DNA from 2 places in the Thermoanaerobacterium calidifontis genome. Region 1 is predicted to be linked to the other one. Evidence: a T-box and tRNA genes for the amino acid it is inferred to sense, from the RefSeq annotation. Region 1 holds a T-box; the other holds one or more tRNA genes.
The links. The T-box of region 1 lies ahead of ileS (isoleucine--tRNA ligase). A T-box ahead of a tRNA ligase gene usually reads a tRNA of that ligase, here a tRNA-Ile.
Positions count from the first base shown of each region.

Region 1 (11,964 bases):
CAAAAAGGCTATACATTGGTTCCTTTAAGGGTTTATCTTAAACATGGGCTTGTAAAGGTGGAATTAGCAGTTGCCAGAGGCAAAAAATTGTACGATAAAAGAGAAGATATGGCGAGAAGAGATGCTAAGAGGGAGATAGAAAGGCATTTTAAAGAAAGTCAGCATATATGATATACGGGGGTGTACTGGTTTCGACGGGGGTAGTTGAGGTAAAAGTAGCGAGCCGAGGTTCCATCTGCTCGTAAAACGGTGGACTTAAATATAAACGCAAACGATAATTTAGCTTACGCTGCTTAATTACAAGCAGCCGTTCAACCTTTGATTCCCACATCAAAGGATTGGGCGTCGATTTAGTGGGGAACTGATTTATCAAAGCTTTGAGATAAATCGGATTTTATGAAGCTACCAAAGCAGTTATCCTGTCACTGGGAGAGCTGCAGAGGGAATGTCAAAACAGTGACTGCGCTCGGAGAAGCTTTTACTGTGACACCTTCGGACCGGGGTTCGACTCCCCGCACCTCCACCATACATATTCGGGGATATAGCTCAGTTGGGAGAGCGCTACAATGGCATTGTAGAGGCCAGGGGTTCGAATCCCCTTATCTCCATTAAAAAAAGCCTTGAGAACCGAGGCTTTTTATTATATTAATTGATCTGTAATTTAAATATGGATAACATTAAAAAAACTATTGAGGTTACCCCCAATAGTTTTTTATATATGATTATACGTAGAAAAGCATATCGGCGTATGTTGGAAGTGGCCAAATATCAGCATCAACTAATGTTTCTAGTTTGTCGCCTATTTCTCTAAGCTCTCCCATTTTTGCGAATACTTCATCTCTGTAATATTTAGCTACAGCAAAAGAATCTCCTTCAATATTTGATGCATTATTTACGGCGCTTTCGAGATTATCGATTCTCTTCTTAAATTCGGCTGTCAATGAAGAAACTTCCTTCAATAAATCGGCTTGTGCGTCAACTGAAGCGTCTAAACCAGTTTCTTTGACTGCGTTTATAGAGTCTGCAACATTTTTAATGAATTTTAAGACTGCCGGAAGAATCTGCTTTTTAGCCATATCAAGCATTGTCAACGCTTCTATGTTTATAGTCTTTGAGTAGTTTTCAAGCATTATTTCATAGCGAGATTCCATTTCTACCTTGCTTAATACGCCATGTTTTTCCATGACCTTCACATTTTTATCTTTCAAAAGGGCAGGAATAGCATCGACTGTTGAAGCTATATTTGGAAGTCCTCTCTTTTCAGCTTCTTTTACCCATTCTTCTGAATAGCCATTTCCGTTGAAGATTACTCTTTTATGATTTATTACGATCTCTTTTAATATTTTTTGAACTTCTTCATCAAAATTATCAGCTTTTTCAAGTCTATCTGCAATTTCTGATAAAACTTCTGCTACAATCGTATTTAAGATGTAGTTTGCAGTTGCTACTGATGATGAAGAACCTACCATTCTAAACTCGAATTTGTTTCCGGTAAATGCGAATGGGGATGTTCTGTTTCTGTCGGTGGAATCTTTGTGAAGCGTAGGAAGCGTCGTCACGCCGATTTTTAATTCTCCACCTTGCTTTGAGTTTGTAGCACCACCAGTTTCGCCTATTTGTTCTAAAATATCTGTTAATTGATCGCCTAAGAAAATCGAGATTATTGCCGGTGGAGCTTCATTTGCACCAAGCCTGTGGTCATTTCCAGGTGTTGCACATGATACTCTTAATAAATCAGCGTATTCATCGATTGCCTTGATAACTGCACACAGGAAAACCAAAAATTGTGCATTTTCATGTGGAGTTTTTCCAGGATCTAATAAATTTAAACCGTCATCTGTGCTCATAGACCAGTTGTTGTGCTTTCCAGATCCGTTGACACCGGCGAATGGTTTTTCGTGCAATAAACATACTAAATCATTTCTCAAAGCCACTTTTTTCATTATATCCATTGTTAACTGATTGTGATCCGTTGCTATGTTTGTCGTATTGAAGATTGGCGCTAATTCATGTTGAGCAGGTGCGACTTCGTTGTGCTCGGTTTTAGCTGATATGCCTAACTTCCAAAGCTCTTCATCAAGTTCTTTCATAAATTCGAAAACTCTTTCCCTGATGGTGCCGAAATAATGGTCTTCCATTTCTTGGCCTTTTGGTGGTTTTGCGCCAAATAATGTTCTGCCTGTTAATATTAAGTCTTTGCGTTTTTCATACAATTTTTTGTCTATCAAAAAATACTCTTGCTCTGGACCAACAGTTGTTATGACTCTTTTTGAAGTGTTATTTCCAAATAACTTAAGAACTCTTAATGCTTCTTTTGATAATGCTTCCATAGAGCGCAATAAAGGTGTCTTTAAGTCTAGTGCTTCGCCAGTGTATGAGCAAAATGCGGTTGGGATGTATAGGACATTGTCTTTGACAAATGCAGGAGATGTACAATCCCATGCAGTGTAGCCTCTTGCTTCGAATGTAGCCCTTAATCCACCTGAAGGGAATGACGATGCATCAGGCTCACCTTTTATAAGTTCTTTGCCTGAAAATTCTGTGATGACTTTACCGTCTGGTGTAGGAGAAATAAAAGATTCGTGTTTTTCTGCAGTAATACCTGTCAATGGTTGAAACCAATGTGTAAAATGCGTCGCTCCTTTTTCGATAGCCCAGTCTTTCATCGCGTTTGCTACTACGTCGGCAACTTTTGGGTCAAGCGGCAAACCTTCGTCGATTGTCTTTCTTAAAGCATTGTATGTTTGCTTTGGCAGACGCTCTCTCATCACTGCGTCATTAAATACATTGGCGCCAAAAATATTTTTCAAAGAATTTTCTGACATAAAAAATCCCCTTTCATTTATTTTTTTGGTAATAATGGAAAATATAAACAAAACAAGGACGCCATTAATACACACAAACTATATTAATGAAACGCCCTTGTCTCATTTTTAACTATTAATTTTTCTCACAAATAATTAATTAAATATTATCACAAATTTCATCCAAATGCAAGCCCTTCATTTTTTAAAAGTCATGTACTTTTCTTGGTTATATGCCTGACTTGTTATATAATATGCATAAAGATGTCGATGTTTACAAATTTTCTAAAATAAGCAAATGAATTATAGAGGTGAGGTTATGAAGAATTTGAAAGCTATAATCGTAGGACCGGGCAATATATTCAAAAAGGCATATTTGCCATTCATATTTAACTTAGATATGCTCGAAATAGTTGGCATTGTGGGTAGAGATGAAAAAAAGCTTTTAAAGTATAAGGAGAATTATAAAGTTAGCACATATACTTCGATAGATGAAGCAATTGCTTTAAAGCCTGATTGTGCTTTTGTACATACTTCTACTGATAGCCATTATGAGATTGTGAAAAAACTTCTTGTAAATAATATCCATGTTTATGTAGACAAACCCTTGACAGATGATTATAAAAAGACTGAAAAACTTTATAATATTGCACTTAACAATTCACTTGTTTTAACTGTTGGCTTTAATAGAAGATATGCACCATTTTATATTAAGGCATCAGAGCATTTTGGAAATGGAAAACCTGAGTTGTACATAATGAAGAAAAATAGAAACGGCGGTGTTGGGGGTGATATCAAATTCACCCTTTACGATGACTTTATACATGTGGTTGATACACTGTGTCATCAAATTGGCGATGTTGAAAGCCTAAATATTTCGCGTGTAAAAGCCATAAAGGAAAATAATAGCTTAAAATATATAGATATTGAAATTACTTCGTGTGATAAAGTTGCAATTGGTGTAATGTATAGAAATAGCGGCATAGATGAAGAAGTGCTGGAGTTGCATGGTTATGGAAAAAGTGCAATAGTTGAAAATCTCGAAAAATTGCAGACGTTTGATGGGGAAACCGCATCTATTTATAGCCATCATTCTTGGGACAGCGTATCATACATAAGAGGTTTTGAAAGTGCAGTAAATAATTTTTTATGTTCTATAAATTCTAAAGAAATAAATGATGATGAAATAAAGCTTTCTTTAAAGACGCATCAATTAGTTGAAGATATTGTGAAAGAGATAAAATAAAAAAGTTTATAAAATAAGTGCAAAAGAGTGAATTTAAAGGAGGAAAAATTGATTTTTTATAGAATATTATCTTAGGTGGTTTTATGAAGAGAATATTGAATATCATCATAGCGATTGTAGTCATACTTTACATAGGAAAAGTTGCAGTAAATACTATAAGTGGAAAAGATAAGACAATACCACTTAAACAAGGCAACTTATCTGAATCAATAGATACTTACGGTTACATAGTGGTTGATGCAATGGTCATAAATTCTCCGATTAATGGAGAAGTTAACATTTTAGTAAAAAATGGGACAAGAGTGCCAAAAGGCAAGGAAATAGCTGAAGTCGTATCGCCAAACTTTGATAAGTCGAAATTGAATGAACTAAATTCTATAGATGAAAAGATTCAGAGCATTAAGGATGATAAAAGTTTGGGTATCTATGCTAAAGACATAGAAAACATAAACGCTCAGATAGATGAATTAAATAAAGAATATCAGCAGGCAAAAGACAAGAGCGTTTTAAGCAGTTTAAGCAAAAAAATAGATGATTTGACCAGCAAAAAAGAGCAGATAATCAAAAATGGTCCTTCGTCGATTAGAAATTTAGATGATCTTTATAGTCAAAAAAAACAATTAGAAAGCATTGTTTCTAATGGCTTGTACAAGGTATATTCGCCTGAAGCTGGAGTCGTAAGCGATTATTTTGATGGGTATGAAGATGTGTTTAATGTAAACAAATTGTTTAACATCACATTAAATGATATAAATGCAGTACAAAAAGAGCCAGCAGAGGTAAAAGGTGAAGTAAAGCAAGGTGAACCGATATTAAAATTAATGGACAATTACGATTGGTATGTATTGTCTGTATTGGACAAAAGTCAGAGCCAAAAATTAAAAGAAGGAAACAATGTAAAAGTAGAAATAGATAACAACGATAGTCAGTTTTTAGACGGACACATAATGAAAATATATTCGATATCCGACAATTTATTTGGTGCAGTGATAAAGATGAATGATGTTTATAATGATTTTTTTAAAAGAAGGAAAGTTAAAGTCGATATAACAGTAAATAACTATGAAGGTTTTATTGTGCCAAATACGGCTATCGTAAAAGTTGATGGAAAATATGGTGTTTATAAATTAAATAACGGTATTCCTGTCTTTGAAGAAGTCGACGTAAAAGTGCAAAATTCAGAAAGTGCCGTTGTAGAAAGTCCAGATGGAAATTTAAAAATGTATGACGAAATATTAGTATATGGTAAAGACTATTTAAAGAAGTAAGAGGGATTATTATGGATATATGTTATAATATTGATAAAGTAAAAGAAAATGTCAAGAAGCATGCATTAAAAGTTAATAGAAATCCTGACGATATATTAATTGTGGCAGTGACTAAAACCGTCGATGTCTCAAGAATAGAAGAAGCAATAAAATACGGTATTACGGATATTGGAGAAAATAAAGTACAAGAGTTAGTGGACAAATATCCGACATTGATGGATAAGGTTCAGTTCCACTTTATAGGTCATCTTCAGACAAATAAGGTAAAATACATAATAGATAAAGTGAAGATGATTCATTCGCTTGACAGTGTGCGCCTTGCAGAAGAAATAGATAAAAGAGCCAAAAAATGCAATAGGATTATGGACTGTTTGATTGAGGTAAATGTAGGTTCAGAAGAATCAAAGTATGGAATTGAACCGTCAAGCTTGTTGGAATTCATAAAGGAGCTTGAAGGTTTTAGCAACTTGAAAATAAAAGGTCTGATGACGGTGGCGCCGTATGTAGATGCTGAAGATGTAAGGCCTTATTTTAGAAAAATGAAACAGTTATTTGATAATGCTAAATCTTTAAATCAAAAAAATTTAGACTTTAAGTATTTGTCTATGGGTATGACGAATGACTACACTGTTGCCATTGAAGAAGGTGCCAACATCATACGTATAGGTACAGGAATTTTTGGGAAAAGATTATATGATATGGAGGTAAAATAAATGGCTGTAAAAGTGATTGAAAAGCTTATGAATTTTTTTGGATTTGATGAGCAGGAAGACGAAGGGAACACTGAAAAAGTTGAAAACGAATTGCCATTTAGCCAAAAGCCAAAAATAGTGAATATACATACACAATCGCAGATAAAAGTTATTATTTTAAAGCCAGATAGTTTTGAACAGGCGCAGACAATACTTGAAAACATAAAAAATAAAAAGCCTATAATTATTGATCTTCAAAATATGGAAAGAAATGATGCTCAGAGGCTTATAGACTTTTTAAGTGGTGCTGTTTTTGCGTTAAATGGAGAAATTAAGAAAATTGCTAATAGCATATTTTTAATTGTGCCGGACAATTTTGATATTGCTGGTGATATACAAGATGAAGTCGATTCAATGTTCAATTTAAAGTAATGAGGAGGGTATGATTTGACGACAAACTATGCTTTGATCTTAACATTAAACTACTTTTTTGAGATTGTAAATTGGCTTATTGTAATAAGGGTGGTATTATCTCTTTTGAGAATGGAGAATATGGGAAACCCCATATCGCGATTTGTCATCATCGTTACGGAGCCTATTTTGGATCCTTTTAGGAGGTTGCAATTTAAGTCATCTATTGGAAGAAATATGATGATAGATTTTTCGCCTATCCTTGCTATGTTGGCTATCCAATATGTGATAAGACCAATATTAATAAGCTTAATTTCATTAATATAAAAGGGTGAAGGAATGGAATACAGCATTGCAAGACTTAATGATATGATAAATTGGGTACAGAAAAATAGGCATGATAGATTTACAGATTTTCTAAGCATGAGAGATCAGAAGATACTGCTAAAGTTGATTGACAAATATGACGATATAGATTGTAGATTTGATGGTGGATTTAAAGAGGCTGAGAGAAAAATAGCCTGTATATATCCGTTGTATCTTACGATTTCCGATGGTGAACATTTTGATGTAATAAAGGGGATAAGGATAGATGGTGACTTGACAAAGTTGTCACATAGAGATGTATTAGGTTCACTGTTAGGTCTAGGTATAAAAAGAGAAAAAATTGGTGATATAATTAAAAGACAAGAAATCTGCGATGTAATAGTGCATAGTGACATAGCTGATTATGTTTTGATGAATTTGAAAAAGATAGGTCGAGAGAAGGTTATTGTTAGTTCAATTGACTTAGATGAGGTTATAGAGCCTGTAATAGAGTACGAGGACATTAAAACAACTGTTGCATCTGTAAGGCTTGATAGTATAATCGCGTCGGGATTTAAAATATCCAGGACAAAGGCTTCGGAATTGATAAAAGCTGGACTTACTGAAGTGAATTGGGAGACAAATATATCGCCTTCATTTGAAGTAAAAGAAGGTGATATCATGTCTTTAAGAGGTTATGGAAGGATCAAGCTCCAAGAAATTTTAGGTACATCGAGAAAAGGCAGGGTATATGTTCATATTTTAAAATACAAATAACAATAAGATGACAAGGAGTGGATTGGCATGTTAACACCTATGGACATACACAATAAGGAGTTTAAGCGTTCATTTAGAGGCTACAATGAAAATGAAGTTGATGAGTTTTTAGACAAAGTTATGGAAGACTATGAACTATTGTACAAAGAAAACTCCGATCTAAAGGACAGAGTAAATATATTAAATGATAAGTTGCAGAATTATACTGATATAGAAAAAACGCTAAATAATACGCTGGTGGTCGCTCAAAAGTCGGCTGAAGATTTAAAGTTAAATGCCAAGAAAGAAGCTGATTTAATAATACAGCAAGCACAGCAAGAAGCAGAAAAAATAATGCAGAAAGCCAATCAAGAAGTAGTAAGAATTAGAGCAGAGCTTGAAAATCAAAGGAAAAAATTGAATGTATTTAAGGCTAAATTCAAAACACTCCTTGAAGGAGAGCTTGAAGCTATATTGTCTATAGACGATAGAGAATTTTTTGATGATGAGAACGATGTGAGAAATGATGAGGAATAGACTTGCTGTAATCGGGATCTTAGTCCAAAATAGAGAGTTGGCGTCTGAAAAAGTTAATCACATTTTAAGCGAGTATGCCGATATCATAGTGGGCAGAATGGGTATTCCATATAAGGAAAGAAATGTGTCAATAATATCGCTGATTGTCGACGGTACGACGGATGACATCGGTGCTTTAACTGGCAAGCTTGGCAGCATTGAAGGTGTAAAAGTAAGGTCTGCCATTACAACGTAAGATGTTGACGTCTTTTTTTACATATTGTATAATTATTTAAAATGCGAAAAAAAGCGATGAAGAGGACAATTTATGCAAACAAAACTTTTAAGAGAGTTGGCGGTGGGTGAAAGCCAATAAGTTAGTTTGTCATATATCACCTCGAAGCTGCTGGCTGAAATTTAGTAAGCTAAGCCGGGAAAACCCCGTTATCTCATGAGTGATTAAGGCATTGAGCCTTAATAATTAGGGTGGTACCGCGACTTCTCGTCCCTTTGGATGAGAGGTTTTTATTTTTTCTGCATTACGCAATTTGAAATAGGAGGTATGTTTATGGATTACAACAAAACATTAAATCTGCCAAAGACTGATTTTCCAATGAAGGCGAATTTGCCGATGAGAGAGCCAGAAATATTAAAGAAATGGGAGAACATGGACATATACCACAAATCATTAGATAAAAACAAGGGCAAAGAAAAGTTCATTCTTCATGATGGTCCTCCATACGCAAATGGCAATATACACCTTGGCACTGCCATGAACAAAGTTTTGAAGGACATGGTGGTTAAATATAAGACCATGAGGGGATATGAATCACCATATGTGCCAGGTTGGGATACTCATGGCTTGCCAATAGAACAGCAGGCGATTAAGACGTTAGGGATAAAGAGAAATGATGTAGGTCCAGTAGAATTTAGAAGGGTGTGCCGTGATTTTGCTTTTTCGCAAATCGAAAAGCAAAAAGCGCAATTTATTAGATTAGGTGTAAGAGGAGATTGGCAAAATCCATATTTGACGCTGAAACCAGAATACGAGGCAAAGCAGATAGAAGTATTTGGAGAGATGGCAAAGAAGGGATATATATATAAAGGACTTAAGCCTGTATATTGGTGTACAGATTGTGAGACTGCATTGGCAGAAGCAGAAATAGAGTATTCTGATGAAAAATCTGATTCGATCTACGTTAAATTCAGAGTTGTAGATGACCTTGGTAAATTTAAAGGCATTGTTGATGATTTAAGCAATTTGTACTTTGTAATATGGACTACAACAACTTGGACAATCCCTGCTAATCTTGCAATTTGCTTGAATCCAGATTTTGATTATGCTTTAGCAAAGTACGGAAATGAAATTTACATAATGGCAAAAGATATGCTTGACAGCATTGAAAAAGAGACAGGACTTTCAAACCGTGAAATAATTGCTACTTTTAAAGGCTCAGAACTGGAAGGAATGAAGGCTAAGCATCCTCTTTTTGACAGGACATCGCTTATAATATTAGGCGATCATGTAACGCAAGAGGCAGGTACAGGATGTGTGCACACAGCACCTGGACATGGTGAGGAGGACTTTGTAGTTGGTCAAAAATATGGACTTGATGTTTTGAATCCTGTTGATGATAAAGGTCGATTTACTGAAAAAGCAGGAAAATACAATGGACTATTTTACTCTGATGCAAATAAGGTCATAAAAGAGGATCTTGAGAAAGCTAATGCGCTATTGGCTTCAAAGACTTTCACGCACTCGTATCCTCATTGCTGGAGATGCAAAAATCCTGTTATATTCCGCGCCACAGAACAGTGGTTTGCATCTGTAGATGGCTTTAGAAATGAAGCGCTTGATGCGATAAAAGAAGTAAATTGGATTCCTGAGTGGGGCGAAGATAGGATTACAAACATGGTTAGAGATAGGCACGATTGGTGCATATCCAGGCAAAGGATATGGGGTGTTCCAATTCCTATTTTTTACTGCAAACATTGTGGGAAAGAATTGATAAACGATGATACGATAAATGCGGTAAAGAAGTTGTTTGCCGAAAAGGGTTCTGACGCTTGGTATGAACTATCGGCCGAAGAAATACTGCCACAAGGCACAAGGTGTGAATGTGGTTCTACAGAGTTTAGAAAAGAAACGGATATTATGGATGTATGGTTTGATTCTGGTTCTAGTCATGTAGCGGTTTTAGAGACAACTGAGGGACTTAGATGGCCAGCAGACTTGTACTTGGAAGGTTCTGACCAACACAGGGGATGGTTCCAGTCATCGCTTCTTACATCTGTCGCTACAAAAGGTATCGCTCCGTATAAAAATGTATTGACACATGGTTTTGTTGTAGATGGTGAAGGGCGAAAAATGTCTAAATCCCTTGGAAATGGAATCGATCCAGCCGATGTTGTAAAAGAGTATGGTGCTGACATATTGAGGTTGTGGGCTGTTTCTGCAGATTTCACTTCAGACATGAGGATATCAAAAGAAATTTTAAAGCAGATGACTGAGTCATACAGAAAAATCAGAAACACAGCAAAGTTTTTATTAAGCAACCTTTACGATTTTGATGCTGATAAAGATTTGTTGCCATATGATGAATTGTTAGATATAGATAAATGGGCTTTGTACAAATACAATGAGCTTGTGAAGGATGTAACCGAAGCTTTTGACAAATATAAATTTTATGAGTTCTTGCATCTTGTTCATACCTTCTGCATTGTAGATATGAGCAATCTGTACCTTGACATATTGAAAGACAGGCTATATACTTTCCCAGCCACATCAAAAGAAAGGAAAGCAGCTCAAACTACTCTATATATTATATTGAATGGTTTTGTAAGAATCATAGCACCGGTGCTGACATTTACAGCAGACGAAATATGGAGCTATATGCAGCACGATGCAAAAAATGATTTCGAGAGCGTTCAGTTGGCTGATTGGCCAGAGCCTAATGATATCTACGACAATAAGCAGATAATTGAAAACTGGAATAAACTTTTTGACATAAGAAAAGATGTATCTAAGGCATTGGAGATATCCAGATCAAACAAGGAAATAGGCCATTCTTTGGAAGCTCAAGTCGATATTTATGCGTCGAAAGAGCTGTACGAATTTTTGAATCAGTTTGAAGAAGATTTTAATACAGTCTTTATCGTATCAAAAACTGTTCTGCACGAAAATGATGAGGTTATACCTGATGATGCGTACAGAAGCGAAGATTATGACATTGCTATAAAAGTAAGTCATGCACCTGGTGAAAAATGCGAAAGATGCTGGATGTACAGCGAAACTGTTGGCGAAAATAAAGAGCACCCAACAATTTGCAGTAGGTGTGCTGCACATATTTAAAGGGAGATTTCTCCCTTTTTTAATTAAAGATGAAAGGAGTATAAGCGTGAAAAAGATAGGATTTATTGGCGCTATGGAGGAAGAAGTAGAGCTACTTAAGGAAGCTATCGTTAATGAGTTTACGATAAATAGGGCAGATATGGATTTTTTTAGCGGTATACTTAATGGAGTAGACGCAGTTGTTGTAAAATCAGGTATAGGAAAAGTAAATGCAGCGATTGCAACACAGATATTGATATCCGAATTTAAAGTTGATTGCATAATAAATACAGGTGTTGCTGGAGGATTAAAAAAAGGCATAAATGTTGGCGATATAGTTATTTCTTCGGATGCGATAGAACATGATTTTGATACTACAGCGTTTGGAGACGAATTAGGAGTAATCCCTCGCATGAAGACAAGCGTATTTAAAGCTGACGGATATCTCATAGATGTGGCGTATAAGGCTGCTAATGATAATATTGATGGGAAAGCGTATATTGGCAGGATCGTTTCAGGTGATAAATTTATCTCATCAAAAGATGAGGCTTTAAAATTGGGGAAGCTTTTTAATGCACTAGCAGTCGAGATGGAAGGAGCAGCAATTGCACATACTTCATATCTTAACAATATA
Region 1 is NZ_AP042436.1:1,132,034-1,143,997, forward strand. Features, by position in the region: gene smpB (SsrA-binding protein SmpB) at 1-171, shown strand, start outside; RNA gene ssrA (transfer-messenger RNA) at 177-526, shown strand; tRNA gene ACZ42G_RS05650 (tRNA-Ala) at 536-608, shown strand; gene ACZ42G_RS05655 (glutamine synthetase III family protein) at 723-2,825, opposite strand; gene ACZ42G_RS05660 (Gfo/Idh/MocA family protein) at 3,124-4,050, shown strand; gene ACZ42G_RS05665 (biotin/lipoyl attachment domain-containing protein) at 4,134-5,318, shown strand; gene ACZ42G_RS05670 (YggS family pyridoxal phosphate-dependent enzyme) at 5,330-6,031, shown strand; gene ACZ42G_RS05675 (cell division protein SepF) at 6,032-6,442, shown strand; gene ACZ42G_RS05680 (YggT family protein) at 6,458-6,748, shown strand; gene ACZ42G_RS05685 (YlmH family RNA-binding protein) at 6,761-7,504, shown strand; gene ACZ42G_RS05690 (DivIVA domain-containing protein) at 7,532-8,020, shown strand; gene ACZ42G_RS05695 (TM1266 family iron-only hydrogenase system putative regulator) at 8,010-8,255, shown strand; T-box leader at 8,303-8,512, shown strand; gene ileS (isoleucine--tRNA ligase) at 8,568-11,351, shown strand; gene ACZ42G_RS05705 (5'-methylthioadenosine/adenosylhomocysteine nucleosidase) at 11,398-11,964, shown strand, end outside.

Region 2 (7,119 bases), 840 kb from region 1:
GCAAACCCTCACAACATCTTCATAATCCTCTGCTGCCGTACAGTACCCCGAGTCGTCTTCTTCATCCCAATTTTTCATAAATATGCCTATCACATCGTATCCCTGTTCTTTAAGAAGCAGTGCAGACACAGAGGAATCTACTCCTCCAGACATCCCCACTACAACTTTTACGTTTCGATTCTCATAAGCCATTTAAAATTACAACCTCTCTCATAAAAAAATTATTTAAAAAAACTCAATGCCACATGACATTGAGTTTTTACCTTTTAATACGAGCAAGTCTATAAGCCGAGTTCTGTTTTAGATGGTCATCTATCTACGATATCAGTTGCCTGATACCTCCAGCGGTTTTACCCGAGGGTCAAGCGGGCCACTTGTATTTCCCTCCTATTCTACCTTGCTCCAGGTGGGGTTTACAGAGCATTCCAGTCGCCTGGATGCTGGTGAGCTCTTACCTCGCCTTTCCACCCTTACCCACCACCAATCCGCTATTAATAAAAGCATTATTATTGACGAATTAGTGATAGGCGGTATATCTCTGTTGCACTTTCCTTGGAGTCACCTCCACCGGGTATTACCCGGCACCTTGCCCTGTGGAGCTCGGACTTTCCTCGTACATAATGTACGCGACCATCTGGCTTACTCGTAAGTATTACTCTCCAGATATAGAATGATACCACTATTAAATAAGTTTGTCAAATGGCAATTATTACATGAATATAAACGGATCAGCCTGTACCTCGCTGGTAATGACATTTAAGTCTACATCCATTTTTTGCGCTTCATCTCTTATGTATTCAGCGATGAAATTTACAGAAATCTTTTCTGTGCCAAAATGACCCGCATCTATTACAGCCAGTCCAAGATGTCTTGCATCTACTGCATCATGATAACCAACATCGCCTGTTATCAAAACATCGGCACCTTTAAAAGCTGAAATGGACACAAGACTTCCTCCACTGCCACCGCACACAGCCACTTTTCTAACTGTCTTGTTTAAATCACCTACGACACGTATGTTTTTTAATCCAAGTTTTGCTTTTACATCATTTGCAAGGTTGCCTAATGTAGTGTCTTTTATGAAACCAACTCTCCCGATTCCATATTCGTCGTAAAATGTATCAACTGGGTATATGTCATAAGCTACCTCTTCGTATGGATGAACTTTTAACATAGCGCTTATAACCCTATTTACCAATTTATCTGGCGCTATAGTCTCTATTCTAACCTCCTGAGTATTTTCCACTTTTCCTATCTCACCTATAAAAGGATTCGTTCCCTCTAACGGTTTAAAGCTTCCTATGCCCATCGTTTGAAACGTACAATCGCTGTAATTTCCTATGTAGCCTGCACCTGCATTGCACATGGCTGTCTTTACTATCTCCTCATATCCAACCGGAACATATACTACAATTTTCTTATAGCCTTCCTTATATGTAACTTGCAAAATCTCCTCGTCGTATATTCCCAGTATGTTGCAAAGAATATCGTTCATTCCACCTTTCGCAGCATCAAAGTTGGTATGCGCTGAATACACAGGTATGTCTTCTCTTATAAGCATCGTCAAAACTTCGCCTAACGGATTATCAGCACGCAAATTCTTAAGTGGCTTAAATATTACAGGGTGATGCGTTACAATCATGTCGACTTTTTTTGATATGGCTTCTAATACAACTTCTCTTGTAGCATCTAAAGCCACCATGACAGACGACACATCTTTTCTGGGATTTCCCACAAGAAGTCCAACATTATCCCAATCTTCAGCACATTTGTGCGGTGCAAGTTTGTCAATCATTCCTGCTATTGTCTGGCATTTCAGACTCATACAATAACACCTCATATTTTTTTATTTTATTTAAAATATCCTCTTTCAGTAAATCACTTTCATTGCTTTTCGATACTTCATCAAAAATCTTTTTTAGCTTTCCTATCTTATATGATATATAATCTTTAAGCAATGGGTGACGTTTTTGAAAGAGCTTTTCGCCTATTTCATAAAAAATTTCGTCGTGGACATTTCCCTTGCCATGTTCTACAGCAATTATCTCGAAGAACTTTCCTTTCTCAAAAACTAAATCTTCGTCAACAATCAAATACCCATTCTCATAGATGTACCTGCGAAGATGGTCAGATGCCGTCATAGGCTGCAAGATAAATCTCTCTACAGTTGAAGCGATGCTTTTGTCTTTTTCTAAAATATCTGAAATCAAAATGCCACCCATGCCGGCTATTACAGCAGTATCAACTTCATTTGGCCTTAAAACGCTTAATCCATCGCCAAGCCGTACAATTATATTTTCTGACAGATTGTACTTTTTAATAACATCAATTGCTTTATTGAGGGAAGCAGATTTCACATCTGATGCGATTATGTAGTCTGAAATGCCATTTAAGTAAAGGTAAACTGGTATATATCCATGATCTGTACCTATATCAGCAACTTTAGAATGAAGTTTTATCATTTTGACGATAGAATTTAATCTCTGTGACAGCTTCATACTATAAAATAAAAAGCATTTGTAAAATCAAATGCCTATCCTTTCATCAATTATATGGTGGGCCTTCAGGGACTCGAACCCCGGACCAATCGGTTATGAGCCGACCGCTCTACCAACTGAGCTAAAGGCCCTAAATATGGCTCCTCAGGTAGGGCTCGAACCTACAGCCTACCGGTTAACAGCCGGTTGCTCCACCATTGAGCTACTGAGGAATACATTTATTATTATACTACATTTTTAACAGGTGTCAAGCAGTGTCAATCCAAAAAATCTTTTAATTTCTTGCTGCGGCTTGGATGTCTCAATTTTCTCAATGCCTTTGCCTCTATCTGTCTTATTCTCTCTCTTGTGACATTGAATTCTTTGCCTACTTCCTCCAATGTCCTTGCCCTGCCGTCATCCAATCCAAATCTTAGCCTCAACACCTTTTCTTCCCTCGGCGTCAAAGTATCCAATACGTCTATAAGCTGCTCTTTAAGCATCGTAAATGCCGCCGCTTCAGCAGGCGCTGGAGCATCTTCATCTGGTATAAAATCGCCAAGATGGCTATCTTCTTCTTCGCCTATAGGAGTCTCTAACGATACTGGTTCCTGAGCAATCTTCATTATCTCTCTGACCTTGTCAACTGACATGTCCATCTCTTTAGCGATCTCCTCCGGTAGAGGGTCACGTCCCAATTCTTGCAAAAGTTGCCTTGAAACCCTTATAAGCTTATTAATAGTTTCTACCATATGGACAGGAATGCGTATCGTCCTGGCCTGATCGGCTATAGCCCTTGTGATTGCCTGTCTTATCCACCATGTAGCGTATGTGCTAAACTTAAATCCCTTTCTGTAGTTAAACTTTTCTACAGCTTTTAAAAGGCCTAAATTTCCTTCTTGAATCAAATCGAGAAATAACATACCTCTGCCTACATATCTTTTAGCAATGCTTACAACAAGCCTCAAATTTGCTTCCGTAAGCCTTTTTTTAGCTTCCTCATCGCCTTTTTCTATCCTCTTTGCCAACTCTATTTCTTCATCAGGAGATAAAAGAGGTATTTTTCCTATTTCCTTTAAGTACATTCTTACTGGATCGTCAATATTTATCCCTTCAGGAATAGACAGATCCAAATCCAGATCTTCCTCTGGAATTAATTCATCCTGCTGCGGTTCTTCCCCCACGATTTCTATACCCAACTTTTCGAATGTATCATATACTTTCTCTATCTGATCTGCATCCATATCAATATCTTCAAGGGAATTCATTATTTCATTGTACGTCAGCATGCCATTTTTTTTGCCTTTATCAATAAGCTCTTTTATGGAATTTTTTACTTTTTCTTTATTCACGGGTGTCCCCTCCTTTTGGGCAACCTTTTTCTCAGCCATTTTTTAAACTCAGCATCTCCTTTTCATATTTCTGTAATTGTATCAAAAGTTCTCTTTCCTTTTCGACGTCACCTGCATTATATGAATCGTCAATTTCACGTTTAATGCTTGCAATTTTTTTTCGTATGTCGTCTTTTATTATCTCTTTTACACAGTCATCCACTATCTTCTCACTTGCCACTTTCTCGCTATACAGAACGTTGAATATATCGTTAAATTCGTCTTTTAAATCAGCATTGTCCAGCATAAAGCTTAGGTCTTTTGCATCCACATGTCCACCATCTTCAAGCCTTTCAAAAATATACGACATCACTGCCTTTAAATGTTCATCTTCGATGTCATCTACAGAAAGCTTCCCTTTTACCCTGCTATAAAGCTTGTTGTCAATTAAAAGCAGTGCAATCAAGTACTTAAGAGACGGTATCTTTTTTGCTTCACTGTATTTAATATTATGCCTATTATTGCCAACTGTATACCTAATTTTTTTATTATTTTGCAAAAAACCCTTGACAAACTGGTCTATTTCTGCTCTAATAGTGTTTTCAGGTATTTCAGCGTCTTTTGATACGATGGAGATATACACATCTCTCTTTACTTCGTCTTTAACTGTGGCAAGATCCTTGCACACCTTTTTGATGTACTTTATCCTGTCTGATGGCTTTCCTAAATCCAAATCTTGTTTGTACTTCTTTATCTTATACTCTATCAATGTATCTGTCTTTTCAAGAAGCTTTTTAAATGCGTCAAAACCTTCTTTTCTCACATATTCATCAGGGTCCTTGCCATTAGGCACTGTCAATATATTTACATTCAAGTCCAGTTCGTCTAAAAGGTTAAGACCCCTCATTGTGGCCTCAATGCCTGCCTCATCTGCGTCGTATGAAATGACGACAGTGTTTTTGTACTTTTTTATAAGCCTACCTTGCTCTAAAGTCAGCGCGGTACCCAATGATGCGACGACATTGTCAAGTCCACTTTGGTACAATGCAATTGCATCCATATATCCTTCAACGATAATAAACATATCTTCTTTAGATTTTTTGGCGTAATTAATCCCATACAATGTCTTTCCCTTTTTAAAAACAACCGTCTCAGGGGTGTTTAAATACTTTGGCTTTGCATCATCCATGACTCTACCGCCAAATCCTATCACATTGTTTTTCTCATCTATTATGGGAAACATTACTCGATTTTTAAATCTATCGTAATATGAACCAGTGCTGCTTTTTGAAACAAGACCAGCCCTTACAAGTACGTCAATATTGTAATTGCGGCGCTTTAAATACTTAAGCAATTCAAGTCCACTTGACGGAGAAAGCCCCAATCCAAATCTCTTTATCGTAATATCGTCAATGCCTCTATCGTAGAGGTATTTTAATGCAGCCTGTCCAAATTTTGAATAAAGATACCTATGGTAAAACAAAGCAGCTAACCTATTTACTTCATATATTTCATCTTTCAGCTTTTTTTTCTGATACTCTAAACCTGACAAATTTTCTTCTTCAATCTCTATACCAGCTCTATCTGCCAAGAACTCAACGGCCTCCTTAAAACCTACATTTTCAATATTCATTACAAAGGTAATGACATTTCCGCTGGCTTGGCAACCAAAACAATGATAAAGCTGCTTCTCTTGGCTTACATTGAAAGATGGTGTTTTCTCATGATGAAACGGGCACAATCCCTTAAAGTCCCTGCCAGATTTTTTAAGCGAAACATAGCTTGAAACAACATCTACTATATCATTTTCTTCTATTACTCTATCGATCACGTCTTTTGAATAAGACATAAACACCACCTTAATTAATAGTTCGACAAAAAACAGGAAAATCCTCTTTTTTAAAAACAATTATAAAATTTTCATGGAATTAATATATTCGACACAAATTCCTAAAATCCTTCTTGAAATTTTTACATTTTAAAAATTTTTATCTTCCCATGGCGATGGAAGAAAAATTTCCTTATACTTTGTTATGGCATATTTATCAGTCATTCCTGCTATATAATCGGCAACTGCCCGTTCTTTGCCATATTCATGTGTTAATTCGATAAATTCTGCAGGCATATCTTCTACATTTTCGCAAAAATAATAAAAAAGCTGTTCAACAACTTTTTTTGCTTTTGCCTCTTCGCTTTTCGCCTTCGAACCTATATAAACCTTTTTAAACAAAAAATCTCTAAGGCTGTAAGTAGCATCATAAATCTCACGGCTCATGGAGATGTTATCTTTTCCCATGCTGTTTTCAATTATGTCCTTCACCATTGTATTTATCCTCTTGCTGTGAGTATCTCCTAATATATGCCTTAAATCTCTTGGTATATCATCATTTGTCAATACCTTGCCTCGAATTGCATCATCAATGTCGTGATTCACATAGGCAATCTTGTCTGCCAATTGAACGATTTTACCTTCTAACGTCCCAGGACTGCCGGATGTGGAATGGTTTAAGATGCCATCCCGCACTTCCCACGTCAGATTAAGCCCTAAACCATTATTTTCTATCACATCCACCACTCTTAAACTTTGAACGCTATGTCTAAAGCCATCTTTTAAAAGCCTATTTAGAACATCTTCACCTGAATGACCAAAAGGAGTATGTCCTAAATCGTGGCCTAAAGCTATGGCTTCTGTCAAATCTTCGTTAAGCCTTAATGCCCTCGCAATAGTCTTTGATATTTGTGCAACTTCTAAAGTATGTGTAAGTCTCGTCCTGTAATGGTCGCCTTCAGGAGATATAAAAACCTGCGTCTTATGGCTCAATCTCCTAAAAGCCTTGCAATGTATGATTCTATCTCTATCCCTTTGGTAATCTGTGCGAATATCGCACTTTTCCTCGTCTTTCATTCGTCCTTTTGATTCTCTGCTGTGTGCTGCGTACGGTGATAGTATTTTATACTCCATATCCTCGGATATTTCCCTTATTTTCATCATATCACCTTCTCACAAAAATAAAACCCAATAAGGGTTTTATTTTATATAGACGATATTATTTTCCCATCAGCAACGTCAATATCAATGAAGTAATTATGAAAACTACAGCACTTATCGTAGTAAGCCTCTCCAAAGTGCCTTCCATCGTTCTGGCCTTATTTTTGCCAAAGAAAGTTTCCGCACCACCTGCAATCGCGCCGGATATACCTGCACTTTTGCCTTGCTGCAATAGTATAACTGCCATCATAAACAAACTAACAATAATATGAACTATAAGTACTATTATTTTTAGCATATGTTTAACCTCCGAAAATCATAT
Region 2 is NZ_AP042436.1:1,972,105-1,979,223, forward strand. Features, by position in the region: gene mnmA (tRNA 2-thiouridine(34) synthase MnmA) at 1-192, opposite strand, end outside; RNA gene rnpB (RNase P RNA component class A) at 269-646, opposite strand; gene ACZ42G_RS10305 (Nif3-like dinuclear metal center hexameric protein) at 710-1,825, opposite strand; gene ACZ42G_RS10310 (tRNA (adenine(22)-N(1))-methyltransferase) at 1,788-2,498, opposite strand; tRNA gene ACZ42G_RS10315 (tRNA-Ile) at 2,554-2,629, opposite strand; tRNA gene ACZ42G_RS10320 (tRNA-Asn) at 2,636-2,710, opposite strand; gene rpoD (RNA polymerase sigma factor RpoD) at 2,756-3,766, opposite strand; gene dnaG (DNA primase) at 3,861-5,657, opposite strand; gene ACZ42G_RS10335 (deoxyguanosinetriphosphate triphosphohydrolase) at 5,787-6,797, opposite strand; gene secG (preprotein translocase subunit SecG) at 6,856-7,095, opposite strand.
Region 2: it encodes a tRNA-Ile, which carries the amino acid that the T-box ahead of ileS (isoleucine--tRNA ligase) is inferred to sense. The anticodon was not compared.